4 regions of the Micromonospora sp. NPDC048907 genome follow, and region 2 is predicted to be linked to each of the others. Evidence: riboswitches for the same ligand, from Rfam matches in the RefSeq annotation. Region 2 holds a riboswitch; each other region holds the start of a gene.
The links. A riboswitch is a leader RNA that binds a small molecule or an ion and turns the genes downstream of it on or off. The one in region 2 is predicted to bind cyclic di-AMP.
Positions count from the first base shown of each region.

Region 1 (7,508 bases), on a different contig from region 2:
CCGCCGCCGTCCCAGGCCACGGGGGCCAGGTTGAGCCCGATGAGGGCCACGATGGCGCCGGTCACGACCGGCGGCATCAGGGCGTCGATCCAGCGCGCCCCGGCCAGTTGCACCACCACGCCGACAAGCGCCAGCGCGACGCCGGCCACCACGATGCCGCCGAGCGCCGCGCCGATGCCGCCGTCGGTCGTCGCGGCCAGCACCGGGGCGATGAAGGCGAACGACGACCCCAGGTACGAGGGCAGCCGGTTGCCGGTGATCAGCAGGAACAGCAGCGTGCCCAGCCCGGAGAAGAAGAGCGTGGTGGCCGGCGGGAAGCCGGTGATCAGCGGCACCGTGAAGGTGGCGCCGAACATGGCGACCACGTGCTGCACGCCGACTCCGACGGTGCGCGGCCAGGACAGCCGCTCGCCGGGGTGGACCACGTCGCCGGGGGTCACGGCGCGGCCGTCGCCGTGCAGGGTCCAGGGGGACCAGCGGGAGGTGGGGGACTGGGTCATGGCAGCCCTTCGCGTCGTCAGGTGACGGGGGCGTGATCGACCCTGAGAGTTGTTTCTAGCACGGCACCGGCCCGGGTCCGGGGCCGGCTCGGCGTCAGGCCACGCCGGCGGGACGGAACTGCACGCTGACCCGGGGGCCGACCGGCCGGGCGGTCTTCGGGACGGCGTGCTCCCAGGTGCGCTGGCAGGAGCCGCCCATCACCACGAGGTCGCCGTGGCCGAGCGGGAAGCGCAGGCTGGTCCCCCCGCCGCCGCGGGGGCGCAGCAGCAGCGGCCGGGGCGAGCCGAACGAGACGATGGCCACCAGGGTGTCGGTGTGCGCGGAGCGGCCCAGGGTGTCGCCGTGCCAGGCCACGCTGTCCCGGCCGTCCCGGTAGAGGCACATCCCGGCCGTCACGAAGGGCTCGCCCAGCTCGGCCGCGTAGTGCCGGGTGAGCGTGTCGCGCGCCGTGGTGAGCACCGGATGCGGCAGCTGGCGGCCGGCGGCGTACCAGCAGAGCAGGCGGGGGACGTCGACCTCGGCGTCGTACATCGTGCGGCGCTCGGCCCGCCACGGCACCTCGTGCAGGAGCGTGTCGAGCACCGCGTCGGAGCCCGCCACCCAGCCGGGCAGGTGGTCGACCCAGGCGCCCCGGCTCAGCTCGTGCCGGCGTACCCGGCCGGCGAGCGGGCCCAGGGTGGGGCCCTGCGCGGCGAAGTCGAGCATCGAGGGCTGGTACGCGACGTCGGACACGCGGCCGATCCTACCCTGTTCTCGAACAGGCGTACGAGGAATGGTGGGGCTGGGCGGGAACGGCGGTCCCCGTCGCGCCGGGGGCGCGGATCCGGACACCGGGTAGGGTGCCCGGCGGTGGCCCGGCCCGCGGGCGCCGTCGCGGGAGGCCCTCCGGCCGCCCCGCCGACACCCCCGAGGAGGAGCTGTGCCGGTGACCCTGCGGATGGCCGGGTACCCGGCGTGACCAGCGCTCCGGCCGCCCCCCGCGCCACCCGCCTGCCGTCGCTGACCGGGCTGCGCTGGATCGCCGCCCTGCTGGTCTTCGCCTTCCACGTCGGCACCATGGGGATCGTCGCCCAGCCCGACCTGAAGGCCTTCGTGGGCACGGCGTTCGGCCTCGGCCTCTCGGGGGTGGAGTTCTTCTTCATCCTCAGTGGATTCGTGCTGGTCTGGTCGTACCGCGACGGCGAGCCCCGCCGCACCTTCCTGCGCCGGAGGCTCGCCAAGATCTATCCGAACCACCTGGTGACCTTCGTGGTGGCGCTGGCCGTCGCGTTCTGGTTCGCCGACCCGGTCGCCCCGTGGGCCGCGGTCGGCAACCTCTTCCTGCTGCAGGCCTGGATCCCGCTGGACGGCTACTTCTACAGCGTCAACAACGTGAGCTGGTCGCTCTCCTGCGAGCTGGCCTTCTACCTCTGCCTGCCACTGGTGCTGCCGTGGCTGCGCCGGGCCCGGACCGGCGCGCTGTGGGCGGTCGTGGTGGCCGTGCCGCTGCTCATCCTGGCCCTCTGGCCCGCGCAGCTCCTGGTGCCGGAGGAGAGCCGCTGGTGGTTCACCCAGATCTTCCCGGTCACCCGCTCCTTCGAGTTCTGGCTGGGCGTCGCGGCCGCCGAGCTGCTGCGCCGGGGCCGTTGGCGCGGCCCGAACCTGACCGTGGCCAGCCTGCTCTTCGTGGCCACCTGGGTGGTGGCCGCGCTGTGGATCCGCGCCGAGTTCTGGGCGGCCCTGCTCGCGGCGGCCTACCTGCTGGTCATCACGGCGGCGGCGGACGCCGACGTGCGGGGCCGGCCCACGCCGTGGCGGTCCCGCGCGATGGTCTGGCTCGGCGAGGTCTCCTTCGCCTTCTACCTGGTCCACGTGCTGGTCATGAGGACCGTGCTGCGGCTCACCGGCGACTGGGGCACCGGCCTGGGCGGCTGGTGGGGGCCGCTGGTGGTGCTCGCCTTCCTGCTGCTCAACCTCCTGCTCGCCGCGGCCCTGCACCGCTGGGTGGAGATGCCGTTGATGCGCCGCCTCGGACCGTCGCGCCGGGCCCGCCGGGCGCCGGGCGCCACCGCGCCGGCGCCGCGCGTGCCCGCCCCCCGCGCGGCCCCCGAGGCCCCGGCCAGAAGCGTCGAGTACGCCGGGCGGCGCGACCCGGGCTGAGCCGCCGCGACACGCCCGCGCGACGGTGCGATGTGGCGTCATCGGCGGTAGTTTGTACCCGTGCTGCCCATCGCGCTCACCTGTCCCTTGTGGTGGGTGGCGCGCTGGACCGCCCGGATGCTGGCCACGCTGGCCGTGCTCGTCGCCTGCTCCTTCGGCGCGACCACGCTGCCGCTCGGCGCACCTGCGACCGCGCCGGTGGCGACCGCACCGGCCGCGACCGCACCGGCCGCGACCGCACCGGCCGTGACCGCACCGGCCGCGACCGCACCGGCCGCGACCGCACCGGTGGCGGCGACCGTGGCGGCCTCCGCCGAGGGTCTGCCCCTGCGCGCCGACGCCGCCGGGCAGCTCCGGGTCGCGGCTGGCCCCGCCACCGCCGGCACCGGCCAGGACATCCGGGGCGAAGCCGTCGACGCGCCGGCCCTGCCGGCGGGTCAGCCCTGGCCGGCGGCGCCCGCGGCGGTGACCCGCGCCGCGGACCGGCCGCTCGCCCTCACCGGGCTGGTCCCGGCCACCGTCGGCTCCCGGGCCCCGCCCGCCCGCTGACCCGCCCGCCGGCCGACGGCCCGCGCCCGCCGCACGCACCGAACCTCACCCCCGCACCCCGCCCGCCGGGCGGCCCGGCGGCACCCGTTGCCGCCGCCCCCGCCGCCGCGGGTCGTGCGGACACCTCTCCACCACGTTTTCTCCCGTGAGGTGCCGACCATGCCGCAGACCGTTCTCTACCATTTCCTGACCGAGGTGCCCGAGGCCGCCGCCATCTGGTCGGCCCTGCTCCTGCTCGCCCTCGGCCTGCTCGCCGTGCTGGTCGCCCGCCCGGAGCGGGACGGCGCCTCCGACGCGGCCCCCGACCCGGCCGTGGAGGCGGCCGCGCGCCGGGCCGACCTGCGCCGCTACGCCGACGAGGTGGCGGTGGCCGCCGCCGGTGCCGCGCAGACCGCCCGGCGGCGCCGGGAGCAGTGGCTCACCGCCCAGGACGAGGCCGACCGGGCCTGGCGGGCGTACGACGAGGCCGAGGCCGGCGCCCGCCGCCTGGCTCCGGCCGCCGCCCTGCCCGCGCCGCACACCCCGCGCACCCCGGCCGAGTACGCGGCCCGGGAGCGCTGGCTGCACCACGCGGCGATGACCGCGCACTGGCGGGGCGACCTGAGCGCGCGGCAGCTCGCGGACGTGCTGGCCCGCCGCAACGGGTGGGACCCGCGCCGGCACCCGGCCGAGCAGGAGATCGTCCTGGCCCGGGCGGTACGCGAGAGCCGCCGGGCGGCCTGGGCGGCGGCCGCGGAGCGGGAGCGGCGGGCCTGGCGGGACGCCGAGCTCGCGGCCGAGGCGGCGCGAACGCTCTCCGCCGAGTCCTACGCGGCGGCCACCGCGCTCCGCCCCGGCCGTGCCGAGGACCCGGTCGCGGCGGTGGAGGGCCGCGACGACGCGGCGACGACCCGGCTCCCGGTCCCGGCGCCGGCCGCGGTGCCCGGCGCCCGCTGGCGCCCCGCCCGGGCCGGCTGACCCGGACCCGCTCGCGACGACACCGCCCGGGACGGCGGCACGCCGGTGCCGCCGGGACGGAGCGGCGTCGACCGAATTGTTATCCGAAATGTGGTGAGCCCGGTCACGGCCATCCCGGAAACGGTCACCAGGGGACAGGTTGGCCGATCGATGACCGCAATCCCGGGCCGGCCGCCACCGGATGTCCGCTTTCCGCCGCGCGGCGCCACCGTAACTGCTCGTCCCATTGAGTGAAGTGAGTGACCGACTGTTCCGAAATCCGTAGCGGTGCACGAGGTTTACGCAGGTGGGAGCGCTTGGCAGGAGAGGTACCCACCGGTAGTGTCGGCGCGTCCGGAGCGGTTTCCGATCGCAAGTGGCGACGCCGCGCCGACCCGCCTAATCGTGCCTTCACGAACCGGGGACCCACAGCAACACCGGGGTGAATCCGCGGGCCACGGGCCCGCGGTAGGGCGTACTTCCCGCCCGAATCCGTCAGCTAACCCGGTCGGCGGCCACGGAAGGAGTGCTATTCCTCGTGCTCACCACCCCCCGCTCGTCCCCCCGCCTCCACGGCATCGTGGTGCCGGCGCTCGCCTGACGGCGACCTGACCCGGCCACTCCCCGACCGCCCGGCCCCCGGGCGCTCCCCTTCCGCGGCGACCCGCCGCCCCGCCAGCGCGCGTGAGCTCCTCCGTGCGTGGGGCCGGCGTGTGCCGCGCACGCTCCGTGGAGGAACCCGTGAAGCATCACCTGAAGCGTCAGCTGCGGCGTCTCGTGACCGAGCGCCCGTACCAGATTCTCGCCGGCTCGGCCGCCGCGCTCGTGCTGGCCGGCGGCGCCGGCGCCGCCCTCACCGCCACCGACGAGGCCCCGGTCCACCGGGAGAACACCGCCGCGGTCGCCGAGCTGGGCTCGCGGCTCGGTGAGGTCGCCAGCCGGGGCGAGGCCCGGGTCGCCATCCCGTCGCCGTCCGCCTCGCCGAGCGCGTCGCCGTCGGTCGCGAAGGCCGCGGCCAAGGCCACCACCGACCCGGACACCACCCCGAAGGCGAAGCCGAAGCCGCCGTCGACCAAGGTCCTCGACTACGAGTACCAGGCGCAGACCCAGTACTGGAACTGCGGCCCGGCCGCGGTGCGGAACGCGCTCAGCGCGAGCGGCGTCGAGACCACCCAGGAAGCGATGGCCGGCCCGCTCGGCACCACCGAGAGCGGCACCAACTCGGCCGAGGACACCACCCGCGGCCTGAACCAGATGGTCAAGGGCAACCCGTACCGGACCCACATGTTCGGCGGCTCGGCGAGCCCCGCCGAGATCGACCAGCTCCAGGCGGACGTGGTCAGGGCGATCACCGACGGCCGGGGCGTGGTGGTCAACGTGGCCGGCGACGCCACCGACACCGACGGCGGCTGGCACTCCTTCCCGGGCGGCCACTACATCGCCGTGGTCGGCTACAAGAGCGACGGCCGGACCGTCCGGATCGCCGACTCGGCGAACCCGGCGCTGCCCGCGTACTGGGTCAGCACCATCGACCTGGCGAACTGGGCGGCCACCCGCGGCTACTCCGCCTGATCGCACCCATCCCCGTCGGGCACCGGCTCCACCGAGCCGGTGCCCGACGTCGTCGTGCCGGCTGCTCTCGCGCGTCGTGTCCGTCCGGTGGCACACTGCGCCCTATGGCCGACGAGACGGGTACCCGCCAGCTGCTGCTGCTGCACGGCATGGGCGCCACCGGTGAGGTGTGGCTGCCGTGGGCGCCGCTGCTGGAGCGTCACTGGGCGGGGCGCTGGCTCGCCCCCGACCTGGCCGGGCACGGCTGGTCGCCCCCGCTGCCGGAATACTCCTTCGAGGCCCTGGCCCGGCGGGTGGTCGAGGGGTTCGGCCCGGTGGCCGAGCGGCTCGGCCCCCGGGACCGGCTCGTGCTGCTCGGCCACTCCCTCGGCGGGGTGGTGGCGCTGGCGCTGGCCGCGCGGTCGCGGCGCCTGCCGGTCGACGCGGTGGTCGGGCTCGGCATCAAGGCCGTCTGGTCCCCGGCCGACCTGGAGAAGACCCGCGAGCTGGCCGCCCGGCCGGTGACCTGGTTCGCCACCCGGGACGAGGCGGCCCGCCGTTACCTGCGGGTCTCCGGGCTGGCCGGGCTGTTCGCCCCCGACCACCCCGTGGTGGAGGCGGGGCTGCGCCGCGAGGACGGCCGGTGGCGGCTCGCCATGGACCCGGCGGCCTTCGCGGTGGGGGAGCCCCGGCTGCCGGCGCTGCTCGCCGCCATCGACGTCCCCGTGCTGCTGGCCCGTGGGGAGCACGACCCGATGGTGACCGACGCGCAGCTCAAGGAACTGGGCGTCCCGGTCGCCACCCTGCCGGGCCTGGGCCACAACGCGCACGTCGAGGATCCGGCGGCGGTGCTCGCCCTGCTCGACGCGTACCTCTGACCGTCCGTCAGGCGGCGGGGGAGGGGACCGGCGAGCCGTCGCGCGGGGCGGGCGCGGTCGGTGCCGGCGCGAGCTGCCGGCGGGCGGCGTCGAGGAACACCTCGGCGTACGACTCGGCCGGGAAGTCGCCCAGGTAGCGGGCCCGGGTGGCCCAGCGCGCCGCCGCCTTCGGGTCGGTGTCCAGCAGGCCGGTCAGCACCTCGTCCACGTTGGACATGTCCCGGCGCAGCACGTAGCCGGAGCCGGCCAGCGGGAACCGCGCGACGAAGTCCTCCCCGTCGACGCCCATGTCGGTGACCGCGTACGGCTTGCCCGAGTAGAGCCAGTCGGAGATCACCCCGGACACGTCCGAGACCAGGGCGTCGGCCCGGTTGACGCACTCGGTCAGGGTCAGCTCGCGGCCGGCCGCCGCCCCCCACAGGTGCGCCCGCCCGGTCCGGGCCCGGTCGGCGGCGAGCAACTCGGTGAGGCGGGCCAGCTGCCGCGCCGAGGCCGGGTTCTGGGTGGTGTACGGGTGGGCCCGCAGGATCACCGTGGCCCCCCGGTCGAGCAGCCGGCGGATCAGCGTCTCGGCCACCGGCAGCGAGCAGTAGTCGGCGTCGGCGTGGTGCCCGGTCCAGGTGGGGGTGTAGAGCACGGTCGGGTGGGCGAGCCCGGTGACCGGCTCCCGGCGTACCTCGATCGCCTCCACCTGGGGCCGGCCGACCACGACGAACTTTTCGGCGGGGATCTCCACGCCGGCCCGGGCGTACCGCTCGACGGCCGCCGGCCCGGCCACGAAGATCTTGTCGAAGATCGCCGACACCGGGTTGGCGCTGGGCGCCTTGTCGCTGTCGCCGTGGTGCAGCTGCACGTGGGTGAGCTGGGTGAAGCGGATGCAGTGGCTGTTCTTCGCGCCGTGGTTGACGTAGAAGGCCGCGCGCAGGCTCGGCACAAGCGCCTCGTCCATGGTCT
Region 1 is NZ_JBVJHI010000008.1:162,723-170,230, forward strand. It holds gene ACZ6PY_RS26030 (uracil-xanthine permease family protein) at 1-500, opposite strand, end outside; gene ACZ6PY_RS26035 (alpha-ketoglutarate-dependent dioxygenase AlkB) at 595-1,233, opposite strand; gene ACZ6PY_RS26040 (acyltransferase family protein) at 1,456-2,640, shown strand; gene ACZ6PY_RS26045 (hypothetical protein) at 2,701-3,189, shown strand; gene ACZ6PY_RS26050 (hypothetical protein) at 3,349-4,146, shown strand; cyclic di-AMP (ydaO/yuaA leader) riboswitch at 4,512-4,654, shown strand; gene ACZ6PY_RS26055 (C39 family peptidase) at 4,855-5,697, shown strand; gene ACZ6PY_RS26060 (alpha/beta fold hydrolase) at 5,802-6,554, shown strand; gene ACZ6PY_RS26065 (CDP-glycerol glycerophosphotransferase family protein) at 6,562-7,508, opposite strand, start outside.
Region 1: another riboswitch for cyclic di-AMP. It lies ahead of ACZ6PY_RS26055 (C39 family peptidase); the one in region 2 lies ahead of ACZ6PY_RS16025 (transglycosylase family protein).

Region 2 (7,508 bases):
TGGGTGACGCCGTCCTCGACCACGAGCCGGGGGTGCTCGTTCGCGCCCGGCCGGGCCAGCGCGCCGGTCGCCGGCAGGCCGGTGACCGCGATCGCCAGGGCCACCACCGAGGCCCGCCAGGCATGTCTTCCGCTTCGCATCCGCGTGCTCCTCCTCCCCGCGCCGTCCGCCGAGCGGGCGGCGCGCACAGGGGACACGCCGCCGCGACGGTCGCCCCGAACCTACGGATCGACAGACGTCCACGTCTTCGGACACCTGTGGCAGAAGGTCGGCGTCCGCTCCTACGCCTGTCGCAGGACGGCCCGCCCGGGAGGCGACCGAACGGGTGATCATCCGCGAGCCGTCCGGCACCGGGACGCCGGCCGGACGGGGCGGGGCGACCGGCGGCTCGACCGAGGGGTAATGCGCGCCACCTGCACGGAGCGGCAATCGGCGCAGATCCGACAGGACGCCGTCGGTCGCGGAGAACATTCGGCCTGATCAGAGCATATTGAAGATCATGGGTTCCTGAATTCCCGGCGACGGCGCGGCGACCACCCGGCGCCGGTTGCCCGGGTCACCCATTGATCCCGGCCCGGGCCCGTGTGATTGTGCCCCCAGCGAGTCGCCGACCCCCGGCGACTCACGACGGTCGATCTGTCGAACCGGGGCCACGCCGGCAGCCTCGGAGAACGGCCGTCACCCCGCCTCACCACACCGCGCCGCCCGTCCCCACCGGGCTCCGTGCGGCGCGCCTAGGAACAGGAGCGAACCCCCTTGAAGCTCTCACCTCGCCTCGTCGCGCTCTCCGGCGCGGCGGCGGCCGGTCTGCTCGCCGCCGGCACCGCCGCGGCCGTGCAGGCCGCGCCGCCCGGCCCCGCCGCACCCGACGCCGCCCAGGCCCGCGCGATCGCCGCCGACTCGGCGCGCGCGCTGGTCGCCGGCCGGCCCGCCTACCTCCACGCCAGCTCGGACGACGCGTTCGTGCAGAAGGCGGTCATCTCCTCCGAGGGCACCCAGTACGTGCCCTACGAGCGCACCTACAAGGGCCTGCCGGTGGTCGGCGGCGACTTCGTCCTCGCGACCGACACGGCCGGCAACCTGAAGTACGCCTCCGTCGCCCAGCAGCAGGCCATCGGCAGCCTCGCCACCACGCCGAACCTGACCTCGGCCGCCGCGACGAGGACGGCGCGCGCCCAGCTCAGGACGGTAACCACCGTCGAGGGCACCAACCTGGTCGTCTACACCCTCGGCGCCCGGCCGGCGCTGGCCTGGGAGACCACGGTGCGCGGCACCGGCGCCGAGGGCCCGAGCCGGCTCACGGTCGACGTCGACGCCGTCACCGGCGCGGTGCTGCGCACGCAGGAGCACGTCGTGCACGGCACCGGCACCGGGGCGTGGAACGGGCCCAACCCGTTGACCTTGAACACCACGCAGTCGGGCGGCACGTACTCCATGAAGGACCCGACCGTCACCAACCTGAGCTGCCAGGACGCCGCGAACAACACGACGTTCAGCGGTTCCGACGACGTCTGGGGCAACGGCACCGCCACCAACAAGGAGACCGGCTGCGTCGACGCGCTGTTCGCCGCGCAGACCGAGCACAAGATGCTCGCGCAGTGGCTGGGCCGCAACGGCGCCGACGGCAACGGCGGCTACTGGCCGATCCGGGTGGGCCTGAACGACCAGAACGCCTACTACGACGGCAGCCAGGTCCAGATCGGCAAGAACACCTCGGGCCAGTGGATCGGCTCGCTCGACGTGGTGGCCCACGAGATCGGCCACGGCATCGACGACCACACGCCGGGCGGCATCTCCGGCGGCGGCACGCAGGAGTTCGTCGCCGACACCTTCGGCGCGGCCACCGAGTGGTTCGCCAACGAGCCGTCCAGCTACGACGCTCCCGACTTCCTGGTCGGCGAGAAGGTCAACCTGGTGGGCAGCGGCCCGATCCGCAACATGTACAACCCGTCGGCGCTCGGCGACCCGAACTGCTACTCCAGCAGCATCCCGGGCACCGAGGTGCACGCCGCGGCGGGCCCCGGCAACCACTGGTTCTACCTGCTGGCCAACGGCAGCAGCCCGACCAACGGCCAGCCGGCCAGCTCCACCTGCAACGGCAGCAGCGTCACCGGCCTGGGCATCCAGAAGGCCATGAAGATCATGTACAACGCGATGCTGCTGAAGACCTCGTCCTCGTCGTACCTGAAGTACCGGGTCTGGACGCTGCAGGCCGCGAAGAACCTCTACCCGACCAGCTGCACCGAGTTCAACGCGGTCAAGGCCGCCTGGACCGCGATCAGCGTGCCGGCGCAGACCGGTGAGGCCACGTGCACGGGCAGCACCCCGACGCCGACCACCACGACCACCCCGCCGTCGGGCAGCTGCACCGGCCAGAAGCTGGCCAACCCCGGCTTCGAGTCGGGCAACGTGAGCTGGAGCGCCAGCTCCGGCGTCATCACGAACGACACCGCCCAGGCCGCGCACGGCGGCTCGTACAAGGCCTGGCTCGACGGCTACGGCTCGACGCACACCGACACCCTCACCCAGTCGGTGTCGATCCCCGCCGGCTGCCGGGCGACGTTGAGCTTCTGGCTGCACATCGACAGCGCGGAGTCGACCACGACCACCGCCTACGACAAGCTGACCGTGAAGGCGGGCAGCACCACGCTGGCCACCTACTCCAACCTCAACAAGGCCACCGGCTACGTGCAGCGGTCCTTCGACGTCTCGTCGCTGGCCGGCACCACCGCCACCATCTCGTTCAGCGGCGTGGAGGACAGCTCCCTGCAGACCTCGTTCGTCGTCGACGACACCTCGCTCACCCTGAGCTGAGCACACCGGAGCGGCCGGCCGTCGTCCTCCCGACGGCCGGCCGCTTCGTCGTCTCCGCCGCGGGACGTGGCCGGTCGGTCGCGGCCGCGGTCAGGCCGGGTGGGTCGCGCGCGGGCCGGCGGCGCCGTCGCGGCGGATCCGGGCCGCGACGCCCTCCATGGCCCGGCTGAACCGCTCCATGTCCCGCGCGGACTGCTCCGGCAGGCCGCCGAGCCGGGCGGCGAGGGCGTCCACGTCCGCCCGGGCCGACGCGCTGACCCGCGCGTCCAGCTCGGTGAGCGCGGCGTTCACGGCCACCACGAGGTGCCCGCACAGGGCTTCCAAGGGCTCCCCGGCCAGCTCCGGGTCGACGGTGAGGGACTCCAGCCGGCCACCCTGGACGGCGACGGCCCGGACCCGGCCGCCGGCCGCGGCGCCCTCGGCGCGGAGCAGCTCGGCCGGCGCGCCGTCGGCGTGCTCGACGGCCCGGGACCGCATCGCGGACAGCGCCTGTTGCGTCCTGGTCAGCAGCTCGTCGAGGCTCGCGGCCGCGGAGAACGAGTCGTTGGTCATATCCGCGCTTTCTTCACGTCTTTCCGAGCACCGTGACGATAGCAACCGGCCCCGACGTGGAACGCCCGGCCGGGGAGCCCCGGCCGGGCGTTCGTGGTGCGGTGGACCGGCCCGCGCGGGCCGGGCCCGGTGGGGCTCAGCGCAGGCGCAGCCTCTGGCCCGGGAAGATCAGACCCGGGTCGGTGCCGACCACGCCCCTGTTGCGCTCGTAGAGGGCGCGCCAACCGCCGGCGACGCCCGTCGCGGCGGCGATCCCGGAGAGGGTGTCCCCGGGCCGGACCAGGTAGCCCCCGGCGCTCGGCGTGGTGCGCCGGGCGCCGTGGGCGGCCGGCCGGTCGCCCCGCGACGACCGGTCCGAGGTGGCCTTCTTCGTCGTGGCCTTCCTCGTCGCGGCCTTCTTCGAGCCCGAGTCGCTGGCCGAGTACCGCTTGGTCGAGCCACCCTTCTTGCCGCACACCGGCCAGGCGCCGATGCCCTGTCCGTCGAGGACCTTCTCGGCGACGGCGATCTGCTCACCGCGGCTGGCCAGGTCGGCCCGGCTGGCGTACCTCTGGCCGCCGTAGCCGTTCCAGGTGCTCCGGGTGAACTGGAGCCCGCCGTAGTAGCCGTTGCCGGTGTTGATGTGCCAGTTGCCGCCGGACTCGCACTGGGCGACGGCGTCCCAGTTGACGCCGGCGGCGCTGGCCGGAGCCGCGGGGCCGAGGAAGGCGGCGGCGCCGGTGGCGGCGCCGACGACGAGAGCCCCGACGGCGGTGCGACGCCGCGCGACCCGTCGATGACGGGCGACGTGTTCAGTTGCCATGTGGTTGTCCTCCACGCCGACGAGGTGAGCTGTCGGGTTCGGGCGAGGAGCCCGGCCGCCGCAGGCGGCTTCACCCCGAGGTGTCGTGCACCGAGGAACGTGTGGGTCCCCCGCTCCCGCCCGAGGTCCAGGTACCACCGGGCCGGCGGCGGGATTAGGCGTTGCCGGCCCGTGGTGTCCGCGATCGCGAACGGACTCGACGTTAGGAACGGTTTGTGACGAACGCCCACTTCTTGTGAAGTTCTTCACCCGGCCGGGCGACGGCCCCGCCCCTCGGCTGCGGAACCGTCGAATCTGTCGTAGCAACCTGGCCATCGCCGAGTTTTCCCAGCTCACGAAGGCTCTTCCGGGGTTCCGGCCGAAGAGGACGGCCGAGCCGCGCCGGGTCCACCGTGGCAAGTGGCCGCGTCGCGTCGCGGATCCCGGAGCCGGTGGGTTCCCCGGTTGCCGCGCGACGCGGAGGGCTACCGTGGGCAGGTTCACGCAAGATCGGCACGAGGCGGCGAGGCATGAGCGACCACGGACACGAGCTGGCCTTCGGCGGCTTCCTCACCCCGAGCGCCGGGCGACCGGAGCAGGTGGTGGCGCGGGCCAAGCTGTGCGAGCAGGCCGGTCTGGACCTGGTGACCTTCCAGGACCACCCGTACCAGCCCGGGTTCCTGGACACCTGGACGCTGATGTCCTTCGTGGCCGCGGCCACCAGTCGCATCACCCTCGCGGGCAACGTGCTCAACCTGCCGTTGCGCCAGCCGGTGGTGCTGGCCCGCAGCGTGGCCAGTCTGGACCTGCTCACCGGCGGCCGGGTGGAGCTGGGGCTCGGCGCCGGCGCGTTCTGGGAGGCGATCGAGGCGGTCGGCGGCCGGCGGCTCTCCCCGGGCGCGGCCGTGGACGCCCTCGACGAGGCGATCCGGGTGATCCGCGAGGTGTGGGACACCGAACGGCGCGGCATGGTCCGGGTCGAGGGCGAGCACTACCGGGTGGTCGGGGCGAAGCGCGGGCCGGCCCCGGCCCACCCCGTGCGGGTCTGGGTCGGCGCGTACAAGCCGCGGATGCTGCGGCTGGTCGGTCGCCGCGCGGACGGCTGGCTGCCGTCGCTGGCGTACCTGCCGAAGGGGCCGGCGGAGCTGCCCGCGTTGAACGCGCTGATCGACGAGGCCGCCGCGGAGGCCGGGCGTGAGCCGGGCGCGGTCCGCCGGCTGCTCAACGTCACCGGCACCTTCGCCCGGTCCTCCGGCGGCTTCCTGGACGGCCCGCCGGAGCAGTGGGTCGAGGAGCTGGCCGGGCTCGCCCTGGACCACGGCGTCGCCACGTTCATCCTCGGCAGCGACGAGCCGCGCGCCGTGCAGCTCTTCGCCCAGGAGGTGGCGCCCGCGGTCCGCGAGCTGGTCGCCGCCGAACGCACCACGCCGGGCAGCCGCGCCCACGCCGTCGAGGAGCAGCAGGCCGCCGCCGCGGCCGGCGGGTCGACCGCACTCGCGGTCACCCCCACCCCCGACCCGGGGGTACGCCTGAGCCCGCGCCGGCTGTGGGACGAGTCCACCCGGCCGGCCGCGCCGCCGGCACCGGCCGGGCACGTCTACAGCCCGCACGGTCAGGCCGCCGGGCAGCACCTGGTGGACGTTCACGACCACCTGCGCCAGGAACTCGCGCAGGTGCGTGACCTGCTCGAACAGGTCAAGCGGGGCGCGGTGGCCCCGGGCGCCGCCCGCGCCGTGCTCAACGAGATGACCATGCGGCAGAACAACTGGACGCTGGGCGCCTACTGCGCGGCGTACTGCACCGTGGTGACCCAGCACCACGGCCTGGAGGACAACTCGATCTTTCCCCACCTGCGCCGCGCCGACGCGGGGCTCGCGGCGGTGCTGGACCGCCTCGAGGAGGAGCACGTGGTGATCCACGGGGTGGTGGAGAGCGTGGACCGGGCGCTCGTGGACCTGATCCGCGAGCCGGGCGACTTCACCGAGCTCCAGGCGGCCGTGGACCTCCTCACCGACACCCTGCTGTCCCACCTGTCGTACGAGGAGCGGGAGATCGTCGAGACCCTCGCCCGGCACGGCTTCTACGCCGGCCAGCTCTGAGGGTGGTTATTCCCGGGTCCGGCGTGAGATAGCTGGCTTTTGTTTTCCTAAGTCAGCCGGGTAGCGTCGCCCCCATGACGGACTTCCTCGCGCGGCGTGACGCCTGGTCCACCGCCAACTGCTCGATCGCCGGCGCGCTCGACGTGGTCGGCAACCGCACCACGCTGCTCCTGCTGCGCGAGGCGTCGTTCGGCACCCGGCGTTTCGACGAGTTCGCCCGCCGGGTCGGCGTCAGCGAGCCGGTGGCCGCCGCCCGGCTGAAGCAGCTCGTCGCCGACGGGCTGCTCGACCGGCGGCCCTACCGGGAGCCCGGGCAGCGCACCCGCGACGAGTACGTGCTCACCGCCAAGGGGCGGGACCTGCTGCCCGTGCTCGCCGCCCTGCGCGAGTGGGGCGACACGTACGCCGTCGAACAGCCGTCGGTCCGGCTGGCCCACCACGACTGCGGTGCGGCGGTGCACGTGGCGCTGCGCTGCGCGGCCGGGCACGACGTGCCGGCCGACCAGATGGACGTGCTGCCCGGGCCCGGCCTGCTGCCGTCCTGACGACCCACCCTTCCCACCCTCAGGAGCACCCCATGAAGATCGCTGGAAGCACCGCCCTGGTCACCGGGGCCAACCGGGGCTTCGGCCGGCACCTGGCCGCCGAACTGCTGGCCCGCGGCGCCACCGTCTACGCCGGCGCGCGCAACCCGGACACCGTCGACCTGCCGGGCGCCACGCCGGTGCGGCTCGACATCACCGACCCGGCCTCGGTGGCCGCCGCCGCGGAGCTGGCCGGCGACGTCACCCTGCTGGTCAACAACGCCGGGGTGAGCACCGGGGCCGACCTGCTCGACGGCGACCTGGCGGAGATCCGCCTGGAGCTGGAGACCCACTACCTCGGCACGCTGTCCGTGGTGCGGGCCTTCGCCCCCAGGATCGCGGCCAACGGCGGCGGGACGATCCTGAACGTCCTCTCCGTCCTGTCCTGGATCACGTTCCCCGAGGTGGGCGCCTACGGCGCGGCCAAGGCCGCCGAGTGGTCGATGACCAACGCGCTCCGCGCGCAGCTCGCCGGCCGGGGCGTGCGCGTGGCCGGCCTGCACGTCGGCTACATGGACACCGACATGACCGCGCGGGTGACCGCGCCGAAGTCCGACCCGGCCGCGATCGCCCGGCTCGCCGTCGACGGGATCGAGACCGACCGGTACGAGATCGTCGCCGACGAGACCTCCCGCCAGGTCCTCGCCGGCCTCTCCGGCGGCGTGGCCGCCCTCTACC
Region 2 is NZ_JBVJHI010000004.1:442,329-449,836, forward strand. It holds gene ACZ6PY_RS16010 (Xaa-Pro dipeptidyl-peptidase) at 1-140, opposite strand, end outside; gene ACZ6PY_RS16015 (M4 family metallopeptidase) at 757-2,814, shown strand; gene ACZ6PY_RS16020 (YbaB/EbfC family nucleoid-associated protein) at 2,905-3,366, opposite strand; gene ACZ6PY_RS16025 (transglycosylase family protein) at 3,503-4,168, opposite strand; cyclic di-AMP (ydaO/yuaA leader) riboswitch at 4,168-4,339, opposite strand; gene ACZ6PY_RS16030 (LLM class flavin-dependent oxidoreductase) at 4,678-6,246, shown strand; gene ACZ6PY_RS16035 (winged helix-turn-helix transcriptional regulator) at 6,321-6,791, shown strand; gene ACZ6PY_RS16040 (SDR family oxidoreductase) at 6,824-7,508, shown strand, end outside.

Region 3 (7,508 bases), on a different contig from region 2:
CGCAGGACGTCTCGCCGATGCAGTGGCGGATGGTCGGCCGGCGCGGCCGGCTGGCCTCCTGGACGGTGGTGGGCGACCCGGCGCAGACCGCCTGGACCGGCGACCCGCAGGAGCTGGCCCGGGCCCGGGACCAGGCGCTGGGCCGGCGCCGCCGCCACCGGTACGAGCTGACCACCAACTACCGCAACTCGGCGGAGATCTTCGCGGTGGCGGCCGCGGAGATCCACCGCGTACACCCGGATCTGGCGTTGCCCACCGCGGTCCGTTCCACCGGGGTGGCCCCCGTCGAGCGGACGGTGCCCGCCGCCGACCTGCCGGCCGCCACCGCGGCGGCGGCGCGCGCGCTGCTGGCGGAGGTCGAGGGCACGGTGGGCGTGATCACGCCGGTGCCGCGCCGGGACGAGGTGGCCGGGTGGCTGGGCGACCTGGGCGGCCGGCTCCAGGTGGTGACCAGCCTCCAGGCCAAGGGCATGGAGTACGACGGGGTGGTGCTGGTGGCCCCGAGCGAGATCCGGGCCGATCCGGGGTCGGGCGTCCGCACCCTGTACGTGGCGCTCTCCCGGGCCACCCAGCGGCTCACCACGCTCGACCCGGTCGGCTGACGACGGCGCCCCGTCCGGCGTTCACTTGCACACATAGCGATGTGAGCATAGATTGAGCCCGGCCGGGGCGGCGGACGAGAGGGTGTGGGCGTGGGCGCAGGTCATGACCACAGCGGCGCGGTGGCCAACGCGGCGCAGCGTCACCGTGGTCGGCTCTGGGGCGCCTTCGCGCTGCTCACCGCCCTGATGGTGGTCGAGGCGGTGGCCGCCTTCGCCACCGGCTCGCTGGCCCTGCTCTCCGACGCCGGGCACATGTTCACCGACGTCCTCGGTATCGGCATGGCGCTCGCCGCGATCACCGCCACGCGGCACGCCGACACCGACCCGCAGCGCACCTTCGGGCTCTACCGGCTGGAGGTCCTGGCCGCGCTGGCCAACGCGGTGCTGCTCGGCGCCGTGGCGGTCTACGTCCTGGTCGAGGCGGTACGCCGGTTCGACGAGCCGCCGGAGGTGCTCGCCGGGCCGATGCTCGCCGTGGCGGTGCTCGGCCTGCTCGCCAACATCGGCGCGTTCGCGCTGCTGCGGGCCGGCGCCGAGGAGAGCATCAACCTGCGCGGGGCGTACCTGGAGGTGCTGGGCGACCTGCTCGGCTCGCTCGGCGTGATCGGCGCCGCCCTGGTCATCGCGGTCACCGACTGGTGGTGGGCCGACCCGCTGGTCGCCGTGGCGATCGGGCTGTTCATCCTGCCGCGCACCTGGCGGCTCGGCCGGGCCGCGGTCCGGATCCTGGTGCAGGCCGCCCCGGAGCACCTCCAGGTGACCGCCGTGCACGACCGGCTGGCCGCGGTGCCCGGCGTCGCCGAGGTGCACGACCTGCACGTCTGGACGCTCACCTCGGGCATGGAGGTGGCCTCGGCGCACCTGACCATGACGCCGGGCGCCGAGGTCGGCGAGGTACTGACGGCCGCCCGTACGGCCCTGCACGAGGACTTCTCCATCGATCACGCCACGTTGCAGATCGAACCCGGAGCGTCTCCCGGCGCGTGCGGCGCGGTCGAGTGGTAATTAGGGCAATCTTAAATCCAAGTGGTTATTGTGCATCTATGCCGGTTTTGTCCGGGACACCGGCTCCCACCAGCGGAGCCGCCCCGGCACAGCGCCGGTAGGCTCGACCGCGGCCCCCGCCGGGCGGCGCCCACCGGCGCCCGCGGTGGCCAGCGCCTAATCGCCCGCACGGGCGAGCCGGGGAACCACGTTCGTGGGGTGCATCCGCGTCAGCGGTAGGGATCTTCCGTCCCGAACCCGTCAGCTAACCCGGTCGGCGGTTGACGGAAGGACACGTGAATGCCCCCAGTGGCACCTGTACGACGGACGGTCGCCCGGTTGGCGGCCCTGCTCGTCGCGACGCTCGCCCTCGGCGTCGTGACCGCGCCGGTCTCCCCCGCCTCTGCGGGTGCGGCAGCTTCCCCGACCGGCCTGCTCGCCGCCGCGCCCGGCGACGACGAGGGCGGCACCCCCGCCCTGCGCGCCCAGCTCGACGCGGCCAGCAAGGGCTGGCTCGACGCACGCACCGCGCTGAACCGCTCGGTGACCCGGCAGCAGCAGCTCACCGCCCAGCTCAAGACGATCAACGCCGAGCTGACCGTGCGCGACGCCAAGGTCGGCGAGATCGCCGGGGTGGCGTACCGGTCCGGGCGGCTGGGCACGGCCGCGGCGCTGCTCGGCAGCACCAGCCCGGAGGGCTTCATGGATCGCGCGGCGGCGCTGGAGCAGGTGGCCGCCCACGAGGACCGGGTGCTCCGCGACCTCCTCGACAGCCGGGACGAGGCGACCCGCACGCAGACCGCCCTCACCGGTGAGATCCAGGAGCAGCGCAAGCAGGTCGCGGTGATGGCCAAGCGCAAGCAGCAGGCCGAACGCGCCCTGGAGCTGGCGAACGACCGGGCGTCCAGCAGCGGCGGCGGCAGCGTGCAGGGCACCTCCACGGCGAACGCGAAGCCGGCCCCGCGCCGGGCCGACGGCTCCTGGCCGCCGGAGTCGTGCAGCGTCAACGACCCGACCCCGGCCGACGGCTGCATCACCCCGCGTACGCTGCACGCGCTCCAGCAGGCCAAGGCCGCGGGCTTCACCCGCTACGTCTCCTGCCACCGGCCCAGCGGATCCGGCGAGCACCCGAAGGGGCGGGCCTGCGACTTCGCCGCGCAGAAGAGCGGCTTCGGCGGCGTGGCCACCGGCGGCGACAAGACCTACGGCAACAACCTGGCCGCCTACTTCATCCGCAACGCCGACGCGCTCGCCGTGCTCTACGTGATCTGGTTCAAGCAGATCTGGCTGCCCAGCAGCGGCTGGAAGTCGTACAGCGGGGGCAACGGCGACCCGTCCAGCGACCACACCAACCACGTGCACCTGTCGGTGTACTGATCGCCGCTCCGCCGGCGCCCGGCCTACGCCCCACGACGTAGGCCGGGTGTCGCCGCGCGGCCCACGACGCCACGCCCGCCAGGGCCGAGCATCGAGGGCATGACTCGACTCTCGCCCGCCGGACGCAAGGCCCTGCTCACCCTGCACCTGGTCACCTCGCTGGGATGGCTCGGCGCCGACCTGGTGCTGCTGGCCCTCGGCGTGGCCGGGCTGCGCGGGGCCGACCCCGAGGTGGTCTACCCGGCCGCCGCGCTGCTGGTCACCTGGCTGTTCGCCCCGCTCAGCGTGCTCGTCTGGCTGGTCGGGCTCGCCAGCGCGCTGCTCACCCCGTGGGGGCTGCTGCGCTGGCGCTGGGTGCTGGTGAAGTTCGCCGTCACCACCGTGGTGGTCGTGCTCGTGCTGTTCCTGCTCACCCCGACGGTCCGGCACCTCGGTGCGCTGGCCGGGGCGGCCGACACCCGTCAGCGCGTCGACCTCGTGATCCCGCCCACCGTCTCCAGCACGCTGCTGCTCGTCGTGACGGTGCTGTCCACCTACAAGCCGTGGGGGCGGCTGCGGCCGGCCCGCCCCGCGGTGCGGCGACCGGTGTCCGCGGGGCGGCGCGGCTGAGCCGGCGACCGGGTCAGGACGCCTGCCCCTCCAGGGTGGCGCCGAGCCGGCTGGCCAGGCCGAGGTGGGCCGCACGGGCCTGCCGGAAGGCGTAGCCGAACAGCGGCGCCGGGGCGGAGAGGGTGATCTCCACGTCGATGCGCACCACCCCGTCGGGCTCGTCGCGCAGCCGGGTGTGGTTGCGCACCGTGGTGGCCGGCTGCTGCCGGGCCACGGTCACGACCTCGTCCTCGTTGGCGACCAGCACGTCCGCCTGGTAGGTGACCGGGAAGTGCAGCGGGCCCAGCGCCAGCCGGTCGGTGATCGCATAGCTGGCCAGCGCCCCGGGGCGGGCCGGCAGTTGGCGGACCCGGACGATCAGCGGATGCAGCTCACCCTGCCGGCTCAGGTCACCGAGCAGGGCCACCGCGTGGGCCCTCGTGCACCGGGCCTGCACGGTGTAGCTGAAGCTGTCGCTGCTGAGCAAGCGGCACCCCCTCGCCGTCGTGGGTCCGCACGATCGTCCCGTACCGGAGCCGGGCTGGCAACGGGTCGAAAGTCCCCGGCCCGCGACAGGTCGGCGAGCGGGACTCGGTCAGGGAGGGGTGGGTCGATCAGGCGCCGGGGAGCACCTGGGGGGTGCTGTCGGCGAACCAGGGCTCGGGCGCGCCGAAGAGGCCGAGCAGGCCGGTCACCCAGAGCTGCCGGTGCACGAACCGGCTCGGCTCGGTGACCACCAGCTTGACGCCGCTGACCTCGCAGGTCTGGAAGCCGGCGACCATGGCGCTGATGCCGACCGAGTCGATGAAGGTGACGAGCCGCATGTTGAGCTCGATCCGGGAGGGCCGGCCCTTGGCGAGCACCTCGGCGATCGCTTCCCGCACCTCGTACGCGGTGTCGACGTCGATCTCCCCTCGCGGGGCGATCTGGACGACACCACCCGGCAGCACCGACTTCACGATCGACAGGCTCACGCGAGCACCTCCACTCGCCCGTACGGGCGCCTCATCAGTACGCGGGCCGCGACCGAGAGTATTCCTCCGACGGCCTCGGTCGCCACCCCTCGGGATGAGCAATTCGCGTACTGGGCACACCTGGGCATCCCAATCCGGACCTTCGGGCTCCTGTTTCCCCGCGGCGCGGGGTCCCAACCGGTCGATCGGCCGGGGTGGCCCCGGCCGATCCGCCGACCCAGGGTAGCGGGCGGGCGCACGTCCGGCTGGCACCCGCCCCCGGCGCGTTCGCGTGGTTCGTCCGGTCCCGCGCCGATCGGGCGCGACCCGGCCCGCCCCGGTGGGTTTGCGCCGGCTCCGGTACGGGCACTGGCCCCGGTGAGCGAACCGTCACGCGCCGGATGACACCCGGAGTCCGATCTGGCCGCCGGACTTCGGCACCCCGAGGAGGTAACACCATGTTCGGATCCACCCTGCTGGACCGCCGCAGCAAGACCGAGCGGGTCGCCGACCAGGCGTGGCAGCACCTGCTCTCCGCCGCCGGCTCCGCCGGGGACAGCGTGCGGGACGCCGCCCGGTCGGCCCGCCGCAACTCCTCCGGCCTCGCCGACGACGCCACCGACCTGGTCGGCTCCGCCGCCGAGGAGGCCCGCCGCCGGGCCACCCTCGCCTTCGACGCGCTGGCCGGCCGCCGGCCGGCGCTGCCCTGGACGCTGCTGATCGCCGCGGCGCTGGCCGGCGCGGCGATCGGCTGGGCCGCCGGCACCGCCGCGCGGGCCGCCGGCAGCCGCGAGCGGGACGTCGACGAGATCGAGTTCGTCGACGTCGACCGCCCCAACTCCCCCGCCGGCCTGGACGGCTGAGTTCCGGACGCGACGGTGGCCGCCCCCGGTGACGGGGGCGGCCACGCGCTGTTCGCGGTCCGGTCAGCGGGCGGTGCAGGAGAGCGCCGGCGCGCGGTTGCCGCCGGTGTACGTGCCGGTGAAGCCCGCCGTGGTGACCCCACCCACGCCGAGGCTGCCGTTCCAGCCGGCGTCCCGCAGCGTCACCGCCGACCCGGTCTGCGTGTACGACCCGTTCCAGACCTGGGTAATCGTCTGGCCGTCCGGGAACGTCCAGGCCACGGTCCACCCGGCGATCGGGGCGGCGCCGGAGTTGCGCACCGTGACCTCGCCCTGGAAGCCCCCGGGCCAGGAGTTCGTCACCGCGTAGGTCGCCGCGCAGCCGGCGCTGGTCGGCGACGGGCCGGGCGAGCTGGGCGACGGGCTCGGGGAGGTGGGCGTCGGACCCGGCGTGGTCGGGGACGGGCCCGGGGTGGTCGGAGAGGGACCGGGGGTGGTCGGCGTCGGGCCCGGCGTGGCGCCGAGCCGGTCCGCCACGAGGATGCCCCGGCCGTTGGTGCCCAGGTAGACCCGGCCGTAGACGCGCGGGTCGCCGGTGAGGGCCTCGCCCGCGTTGCCGTACTGGTGCTGGTCGTCGTTGATCCGCACCCAGGTCGCGCCGGCGTTGTCCGACCGGTAGACGCCGTGGGTGCCGTCGACGGTGCCGACCGTGAACAGCGCGGGATAGGTCTGCCCCGGGGCGGCCTTCCCGAAGCCCACGTTGACCGCCGAGGTGACCCCGGCCAGCTTCGTGAAGCTCGCGCCGGAGTCGGTCGAGTGCCACAGCCCGCCCTCGCCGGCCAGCCAGACGTCACCCTGACGGCCGGGCACCGCCTTGACCTTGACCCCCGTCGTGGGCAGGCCGACCGCGGCGGTGGCGGTGAAGCTCGCGCCGCCGTTGGTGCTGACGTGGAACCGCCCGCCGCTGACGCCGTAGAACCTGTTCGGGTCGACCCGGTCGGACTCGACGACCGCGTTGGCCGGGATGCCGGTGGCGGCGGCCCACGAGGTGCCGAAGCCGACCGACCGGACCACCGGCTGACCGGCGTCGCCCGGCGCCCAGACGAACTGGCTGCCGTCGGCGGAGGCGGCCACCGTGCCGCCGCTGTTGATCCCCGACGGCTCGCCGCCCTGGAACCAGTTCGCCCCGCCGTCGGTGGAGAACGCGACGTGGCTGTCGCCGGGCCGGTCCGCGTCGGTGAAGTTGCCGGCCCGGACCAGCACCGCCGGCCTGGTCTCGGCGTAGTCGAGGCTCGTGGTGCTCGTGAAGATCGGCTGGGTGAACATCGTCGGCGGCACCGCGGCCAGGTCGGTGTGGCGGAAGCCGCCGATGTCACCGAGCGCGCTGACCAGCGGCGCGCCCGAGGGCGGGCTGACCAGGTCGAGCACCGCCGTCTCCTCCAGACCCCTGGCCATCGGCCGGATGGTGACCTGGCCGCCGGTGTCCCACTTCGTCAGGTCGGTGGTGCCGTAGACGGTGGCGCCGGTGCCGTACATCATCCGGTTGCTGTCGAACGGGTCGATCTCCAGCGACTCGTTCATCCAGCCCAGCTTCGGGCTCTCCTCCGGCGGGGACGGGTTGGTGCCGAAGGTCAGCCAGGGCACCGCGGAGATGTCCATCGTGTACTTCTTGGTGCGGTTCGGATAGCTGGCGAAGTCCCAGATCCGGGTCCAGGTGGCGCCGCCGTCGGTGCTGCGCCAGAAGATGGCGTCCGGCCACCAGGAGACCTGGGTGGCGACCATCAGGGTGTTCGGGTGCTGCCGGTCGATGGTCAGCCCCGAGTAGCCGAAGTAGGCGTCGGCGCTGGACGACGGGACCGGGCTGATCTGCGTCCAGGCGCCGGTGGCCCGGTTGAACTTCCACACGTCGCCCTTGCCGCCGTCGTACGGGCCGCCGGTGTCGCTGGTGGCGATGTAGAGGTAGCCGCCGACCGGGTCCACCACGCCCTTGTGGGCCAGGTAGCCGGTGGGCTGGCCGGGGATCCGCTGCCAGGTGGCGCCGCCGTCGGTGCTCCGGTAGACCGGGTTCTGCTTGTCGGCCACGCCCACGTAGACGGTCTGGGTGGCGCTGCCGGCCGTACCCGTGCTCTTGTCGAAGCTGACCCAGGTCAGGCCCTGGTTCT
Region 3 is NZ_JBVJHI010000002.1:717,951-725,458, forward strand. It holds gene ACZ6PY_RS08415 (HelD family protein) at 1-602, shown strand, start outside; gene ACZ6PY_RS08420 (cation diffusion facilitator family transporter) at 693-1,607, shown strand; cyclic di-AMP (ydaO/yuaA leader) riboswitch at 1,751-1,881, shown strand; gene ACZ6PY_RS08425 (coiled-coil domain-containing protein) at 1,887-2,963, shown strand; gene ACZ6PY_RS08430 (hypothetical protein) at 3,063-3,572, shown strand; gene ACZ6PY_RS08435 (SRPBCC family protein) at 3,586-4,038, opposite strand; gene ACZ6PY_RS08440 (STAS domain-containing protein) at 4,166-4,525, opposite strand; gene ACZ6PY_RS08445 (hypothetical protein) at 4,963-5,367, shown strand; gene ACZ6PY_RS08450 (cellulose binding domain-containing protein) at 5,431-7,508, opposite strand, start outside.
Region 3: another riboswitch for cyclic di-AMP. It lies ahead of ACZ6PY_RS08425 (coiled-coil domain-containing protein); the one in region 2 lies ahead of ACZ6PY_RS16025 (transglycosylase family protein).

Region 4 (7,508 bases), on a different contig from region 2:
GCCGGTGAGGTCGGTGCCGGCGGCGGCGATCTCCTGGAGCGCGGTGTCGAAGCACTCGAAGGCGAACGCGGAGACCTCGTCGTGGGCGGCACCGATCAGCGAACCGATGTCGTCGGAGCCCCAGGGCCGGCCGAAGGCGGCCAGCTCAGCCTGGAACGCCGTCAGGGCCTCGCTGAAGCGGGTGGCCACGTCGCCCAGCGCGCGCCCGGAGCCATCCAGCCCGTCCGGGTCGACCTCGATCGCCATCAGCGGCCGCCCTGGCCGGACAGCCGGTCCTGGGCCTGGACCAGCGCGTCGGTGAAGGTGGTGAGCTGCCGGCCGGCGTCCTCCTGGATCCGGCGCAGTTGCTCGCCGAGGGAGCCCAGGTCGACCTGGCCGGGGACGGCCGCGGTCGCCTTCTCCTGGAGGTCGGCGAGCGCGGCGTTGACCGCCGCGGCGATCTCCTCGGCCAGGGACTCGCTCGGCAGCCGCATCGCCCGGGGGTCGAGGGTCAACGCGGTGATCCGCCCGGGCGGACCGGCGGTCACCCGGACCAGGCCGTCGGCCGCCTCGCCGACGCCCTCGGGCGGCGGGGGCGTCTCGCCGTCGGCGCCGGCGGTGAACCGCCCCAGCGCGGACATGGTCTCGGACAGCACGCGGCCGAGGCCGGATGGATCGACGGGTTGGGCCATGGGCGTAGCTCCTCCGGGGTCGAGGTCCCCCCGCATGCTACGCAGTTCGCGCCAACCGGGGTGACCCCCGGTGAGCGACTGTGGACTGTCCGATGTGGAGCAGAAAGCCGTCGTGGGCCCGGCCGGCGGTTGCCGGCCCGGCCCACGAGGACGGATTGCTCAGCTCTTGAAGGCGTCCTTGATCTTCTCGCCGGCCTGCTTGAGGTTGGCGGCCGCCTGGTCGTTGCGGCCCTCGGCCTCGAGGCGCTCGTCGTCCGTGACCCGGCCGACGCCCTCCTTGACCTTGCCGGCGGTGTTCTCGGTCGCGTTGTCGATCTTGTCGTCGATGCCCATAAGAACCTCCACTCAGCGGTTTCCCTGACGTCAGTGGAGTACCCCGGCGCCCACCGTCCGAATCCCCGGCCCTCAGCCGACCGGGCGGAAGCGCCGCAGCCGGAGGCTGTTCGCCACCACGAAGACCGACGAGAAGGCCATCGCGGCGCCGGCGATCATCGGGTTGAGCAGGCCCGCGGCAGCCAGCGGCAGGGCGGCCACGTTGTAGGCGAAGGCCCAGAACAGGTTGCCCCTGATGATCGCGAGGGTGCGCCGGGAGAGCCGGATGGCGTCGACGGCGGCCGTCAGGTCGCCCCGCACCAGGGTCAGGTCGGACGCCTCGATGGCCACGTCGGTGCCGGTGCCCATGGCCAGCCCCAGGTCGGCCCGGGCGAGCGCGGCGGCGTCGTTGATCCCGTCGCCGACCATGGCCACGGTCCGCCCCTCGCCCTGGAGCCGCTCGACCACCGCCACCTTGTCGGCCGGCAGCACCTCGGCGATCACCTCGTCGATGCCGACCTCGGCGGCCACCGCCTTCGCCACGGTGGCGTTGTCGCCGGTGAGCAGCACCGGGGTGAGCCCCAGCTCGCGCAGCCGGGCGACGGCCGCCCGGCTGGTCGGCTTCACCACGTCCGCCACGGCGAGGACGCCGCGCGCCCGCCCGTCCCAGCCGGCCAGGACCGCCGTCCGGCCGGCGGCCTCCGCGCCGGTCACCGCCCGCACGACCTCCTCGGGTACGTCGAGACCGCGCTCGCGCAGCAGCCGGAGCCGCCCGACCACCACCTCCCGGCCGTCGACCGTGCCGGTCACGCCGAGGCCCTCGGCGTTGGCGAAGCCGGTCACGGCGGGCAGCGGCCCCGCCTCGGCGGCGCCGTCGGCCACGGCGCGGGCGATCGGGTGCTCGGAGCCCCCCTCCAGCGCGCCCGCGAGCCGGAGCAGTTCGGCGGCGTCCTCGCCCCCGGCGGGCAGCACGTCGACAAGCGTCATCTTCCCGGTGGTGACGGTGCCGGTCTTGTCCAGCACCACGGTGTCGACCTGGCGGGTGGACTCCAGCACCTCCGGGCCCTTGATCAGGATGCCGAGCTGGGCGCCCCGCCCGGTGCCGACCAGCAGCGCGGTCGGCGTGGCGAGCCCCAGCGCGCACGGGCAGGCGATGATCAGCACCGCCACCGCGGCGGTGAACGCGGCGGTGGCGCCGCCCCCGGTGCCCAGCCACCAGCCCAGCGTGCCGGCGGCCAAGGCGATCACGATCGGCACGAACACACCGGAGATGCGGTCGGCGAGCCGCTGCACGGCCGCCTTGCCGGTCTGCGCCTGCTCCACCAGCCTCGCCATCTGCGCGAGCTGGGTGTCGCCGCCCACCCGGGTGGCGCGGACGACCAGCCGGCCGCCGGCGTTGACGGTGGCGCCGACCACGGTGTCGCCCGGCGCGACCTCGACCGGCACGGACTCGCCGGTGAGCATGCTGGCGTCGACGGCCGAGGTGCCCTCCTCGACCACGCCGTCCGTGGCGACCTTCTCACCGGGGCGGACCACGAACCGGTCGCCGACCACGAGCTGCTCCGCCGGGATCCGGGTCTCCTGCCCGCCGCGCAGCACCGCGACGTCCTTGGCGCCCAGCTCGAGCAGGGCGCGCAGGGCGGCGCCGGCGGTCCGCTTCGAGCGCGCCTCGAAGTACCTGCCGGCCAGGATGAACACCGTCACCCCGGCGGCCGCCTCCAGGTAGATGTTGCCCGCCCCGTCGGTGCGGGTGATGTCGAAACGGAACGCGTGGGTCATGCCGGGCATCCCGGCGTCGCCGAGGAAGAGGGCCCAGAGCGACCAGCCGAACGCGGCGAGGGTGCCGAGCGAGACCAGCGTGTCCATGGTCGCCGCGCCGTGCCGCAGGTTGATCCAGGCGGCGCGGTGGAACGGCAGCCCGCCGTAGACCACGACCGGGGCGGCCAGGGTCAGCGACAGCCACTGCCAGTAGTCGAACTGCCAGGCCGGCACCATGGCCAGCACGATCACCGGCACGGTCAGCACGGCCGACACCCACAACCGGGTACGCAGCCCGCGCAGCTCGTCCACCGGCTCGGCCGGCGCCCCGGCGGCGACCTGCGCGGGCGGCGGCGGGACGACGGCCGTGTAGCCGGTCTTCTCCACGGTGGCGATCAGCTCGGCCGGGCTGACCTCGTCGGCGTACCGGACGGTGGCCTTCTCGGTGGCGTAGTTGACCGTGGCCTCCACGCCGTCCATCCGGTTGAGCTTCTTCTCGATCCGGGCGGCGCAGGAGGCGCAGGTCATGCCGCCGATCGCGAGTTCGATCAGGTGCGGCGCGACCGGCAGGGACTTCGCGGATGTCATCGCGTCACCTCCGGTCAGTTGTGCCCGTGCCCCGGGGTGCCGTGGCCGGCGTCCGGAGTCGGTGCGGTCGTGGGGGCCGGCGCGGCGGGCGCCGGCGTGGCCTGGTCCCCGGCCAGCACGGTGAACTCGGCGGTGTGCACCGCGTCGCCGTGCCGGAAGTCCAGGTAGAGACGGTACGCGCCGGACGAGGGCACCTCGGCGGCGAAGGTGACCGCCGGCCCGGCCGGGGTCCGCCCGTCGCCGGGCGCGCCCTCCGGGTGCACGTGCAGGTACGCCAGGTCGCCCTGGCGCAGCGCCACCAGGTGCCCGTACGCCCCGAGGTAGGGCTGAAGGTCGGTGACGGGCCGGCCGTCACGGCTGACGGTCAGGGTGAGCCGGCTGGTCCGTCCGGGCTGCGGGGCGCCGGTGAGGGTGACCGTGTAGCCGTCGACCGTGGTGCGGGTCACCGGCGCGGGCAGCGGCCGGTGCTCCAGCGCGCCGGGGACGGTGACGTCGACCCCGAGGGTGAGCGGCTCGCCGCCGGTCGGGGTGAAGTCGGCGAACGCCCGCCAGACGCCGGGTCCGGCGAGCGGCGAGGCGACCCGCCAGGTACCGTCGGCGGCCAGCTCGGGGTGGACGTGCCGGAATCCGGAGAGGTCGCGGCGGGCCACGATCAGGTGCATGCGCTTGTCGTGGGCCACGTCGTAGCGGGTGACGGGCCGGCCGTCCGGGCCGGTGATCCGGAAGGCGAACTCGCTCGCGGGGGCGGTCACCGGCTGGAGCGTGTAGCCGCGGTCGGAGACGAGCAGCCCGCCGGGCAGGTGGGCGGTGGCGATGGCCGCGTGGCCTCCGTCGCCGTGGTCGGACGCGCCGGAGTCGTGTCCGGCGTCGGTGGCGTCGTGGCGGGTCTCGGCGGCCGGGGTGACGGGGCCGGCCAGGTGGCCGACCCCGTACGCCGTGCCGAACACCGCCGCGAGCCCGAGGGCGAAGCCGCTCAGCTTCGTCGCCGTGTTCATCGGGGCACCTCGGTTCCTTCGGGTCCGCGGAACCGTCACGCCCCGACGAGGTCGTAACCGGCCTCGTCGACGGCGGCGCGGACGGTGTCCGTGTCCAGCGGGCTCCGGCTGGTGACGGTGACCCGGCCGGAGGCCAGGTCGACCTGGACGTCGGTGACGCCCGGCAGCGCGCTCACCTCGGCGCTCACCGAGTTGACGCAGTGCCCGCAGGTCATGCCCTGCACCTGGTACGTGGTGGTGACCATCGCGCATCCTCCCTTTCCGCCGCTCCCGTTACCGTTACCCGGTGGGGGTATCGGCCACGAGACGACCGTACCATACCCCCGAGGGGTACGCTATCCTTGGCGTCATGACCGCACCGACGACCCCGACCCGGGGCTACACCGCCAGCAAGGACCAGCTCCTCGCGCGGCTCCGCCGCATCGAGGGCCAGGTTCGCGGCATCGAGAAGATGGTCGAGGACGACCGTTACTGCATCGACGTGCTGACGCAGATCTCCGCCATCCAGGCCGCGCTCGACAAGGTCGGCCTCGGCCTGCTCGACGGGCACGCCCGGCACTGCATGCACGAGGGCGCCGCCGAGGGCCGCGCCGACGAGATGGCCACCGAGATGATGGCCGCCGTCGGCCGCCTCATGAAGCGGGGCTGACCGGCCCGGCGGATCTCCCCGGGCGGCACCGGGAGCACGCAGGCCGCATGGTGACACTCCGCAGCGTGACGGCGGATCTCAAACGCGATCCTGGTCACGCAGGGCGAGGACGAATTCTCGCTATTGGTCGGCTTCCGGACGTAGAACACCGGGAGGACTCTCGGGTAACCTCGCTGCCGGTCACCGCCGAAGGCGCGCACCGGCGCCAGCGGTGCCGCCGCCCAATCGCCCGCGGGCGAGCCGGGGAACCAGGTACATGGGGTGAATCCGCGCGAGCGGTAGGGGCCACTTCCGTCCCGAACCCGTCAGCTAACCCGGTCGGCGGCCGACGGAAGGGAACACTGTGACGGCACCCCTGCGCCGCTGGCTGACCCCCGTGGTGGCCGTGCTGGCCGCGATCACCGTGCTGGCGGGGCCGACCCCGGCGACGGCCGCTCCGAGCACCCCCACCCCCTCGGGGCACTCCGAGGAGGAGGACGACCCCCTCATCACCGAGGCCATCGACGCCGCCAACCGGGCGTACCTCCAGGCCAAGGCGAAGCTCGACACGTCGCGCAAGCGTCAGCTCCAGCTCGCCCTCGAGGTCAAGGCGGCGCAGAGCGAGCTCGACGCGCTGAGCCCGCAGGTGGCCCAGATCGCGGCGCAGTCCTACCGCACCGGCCGGATGGGCGCCATGGCCATGCTGATGGAGAGCAACACGCCCGACTCGTTCGTCCGGCGGGCGGCCGCCCTCGACGAGCTGAACCTGCTGAACTCGCAGAAGCTCGCCGCCATCAACGCCGCGAAGACCCGCGCCGAGCAGGCCAAGATCGCGCTCGACATCGAGGTCCGCGAGCAGGAGAAGCAGAAGAACGCGATGGCCCGCGAGAAGGCCGAGACGGAGAAGGCGCTGAAGCTGGTCGGCGGGATCGGCTTCACCGGCGGCCTGGTCTCGGCCACCTCGCCGGTGGCCCGCGTCGGCCCGGGCCGCACCTCGGACGGCGACTGGAAGCCGGAGTCGTGCAGCGAGAACGACCCGACCACCTCGGGCTGCGTCACCCCGCGCACGCTGCACGCGTACAAGGAGGTCAAGCGGGCCGGCTTCAACCGCTTCGTGGGCTGCCACCGCAACGGCGGGCCGTTCGAGCACCCGAAGGGCCGGGCCTGCGACTGGTCGTTGCAGAAGAGCGGCTTCTCCTCGTGGCGCACGAAGGACCAGCGGATGTACGGCAACAACGTCGCCGCCTTCCTCATCCGCAACGCGGACCGGCTGGGCATCTACTACGTGATCTGGAACCGGCAGATCTGGTTCCCGGCCACCGGCTGGAAGTCCTACAGCGGGCCCTCCGACCACACCGACCACGTGCACATGTCGCTGCTCTGACGACGTACGCCGAAAGGGGCCGGCCCGCGACGCGCGGGCCGGCCCCTTCGACGTCTCCTGACGGCCGTCAGGTGGCGAGCGCCGGGTCCGCGGGCGCGGCCGGGGCGGGCACCGGGATGGCGGGCGCGCCGGTCGGGGCCTGTGCCACGGTGCGCACCTCGCCGGCGCTGAGCCGGTACGACAGGCCGACCACCGTGCACCGCCCGGCGGCAACCGCGTCCGCGAGGACGACAGACCGGGCGAGCATCGTCTCCACGGTCTGGGCGATGTGGATGTCGACGATCCCGTCGAGGTCCTCGACGCCCTCCCGGCCGGCCCGGAGCAGGCTGGGCGCGACGGCGTCCACCACCGCGCCGAGGTGCCCGGACGGCGACGTGCCGGTGCGGACCGAATCGCGGGCGGCCTGGACCGCGCCGCACGAGTCGTGGCCTAGCACCACCACGAGCGGGGTGCCCAGCACGGTCACCGCGTATTCCACGCTGCCGAGCACCTCGGGGCCGGCGGTGTGGCCGGCGGTGCGGACCACGAAGAGATCACCGAGGCCCCGGTCGAAGATGATCTCGGCGGCGAGCCGCGAGTCGGAGCAGCCGACGATCACGGCGAACGGGTGCTGGCCGTCGGCGACGGCCGCCCGGTGTCCGGCGTCCTGGTTGGGATGGCGCGGGGCGCCGGTGACGAACCGGTGGTTACCGGCGTAGAGCTCGGCGAGCGCCTGCTCGGGAGTGGTCGGCGACACTGATCCTCACCTCGTCCTCGCGCGAAAACGCCCTGGTCAGCCGGCCGGCGACGGAGGCGGCCTCGGCACCCACGGTCACACGCAGTCCAAGGTACGTCAAGATTTACGTGATACGGATTTCATACGTCGGCGCGATCTTGACGGCGGCCCCGGCAGCCGCCTCGACAGGACCGGGACATCCGGGAGCCATACCATGACCATCATGGCGACGACACCAGGTGAGAAAGGCAGCGGCCGGAACTGGACTTTCCTCACCAACCACGGGCACGTGCTCCTGGCCATCGCCCGTAACCCCACCGCCCGGCTGCGGGACGTGGCCGACGAGGTGGGGGTCACCGAGCGGGCCGCCCAGGCGATCGTCGCCGACCTGGAGGCCGGCGGCTACCTCCGCCGCACCCGGGTGGGCCGGCGCAACGAGTACACGGTCAATCCGAAC
Region 4 is NZ_JBVJHI010000001.1:544,668-552,175, reverse strand. It holds gene ACZ6PY_RS02770 (hypothetical protein) at 1-246, opposite strand, end outside; gene ACZ6PY_RS02765 (YbaB/EbfC family nucleoid-associated protein) at 246-671, opposite strand; gene ACZ6PY_RS02760 (CsbD family protein) at 831-1,004, opposite strand; gene ACZ6PY_RS02755 (heavy metal translocating P-type ATPase) at 1,077-3,329, opposite strand; gene ACZ6PY_RS02750 (hypothetical protein) at 3,344-4,324, opposite strand; gene ACZ6PY_RS02745 (heavy-metal-associated domain-containing protein) at 4,360-4,569, opposite strand; gene ACZ6PY_RS02740 (metal-sensitive transcriptional regulator) at 4,674-4,973, shown strand; cyclic di-AMP (ydaO/yuaA leader) riboswitch at 5,182-5,312, shown strand; gene ACZ6PY_RS02735 (coiled-coil domain-containing protein) at 5,317-6,336, shown strand; gene ACZ6PY_RS02730 (carbonic anhydrase) at 6,404-7,072, opposite strand; gene ACZ6PY_RS02725 (helix-turn-helix transcriptional regulator) at 7,266-7,508, shown strand, end outside.
Region 4: another riboswitch for cyclic di-AMP. It lies ahead of ACZ6PY_RS02735 (coiled-coil domain-containing protein); the one in region 2 lies ahead of ACZ6PY_RS16025 (transglycosylase family protein).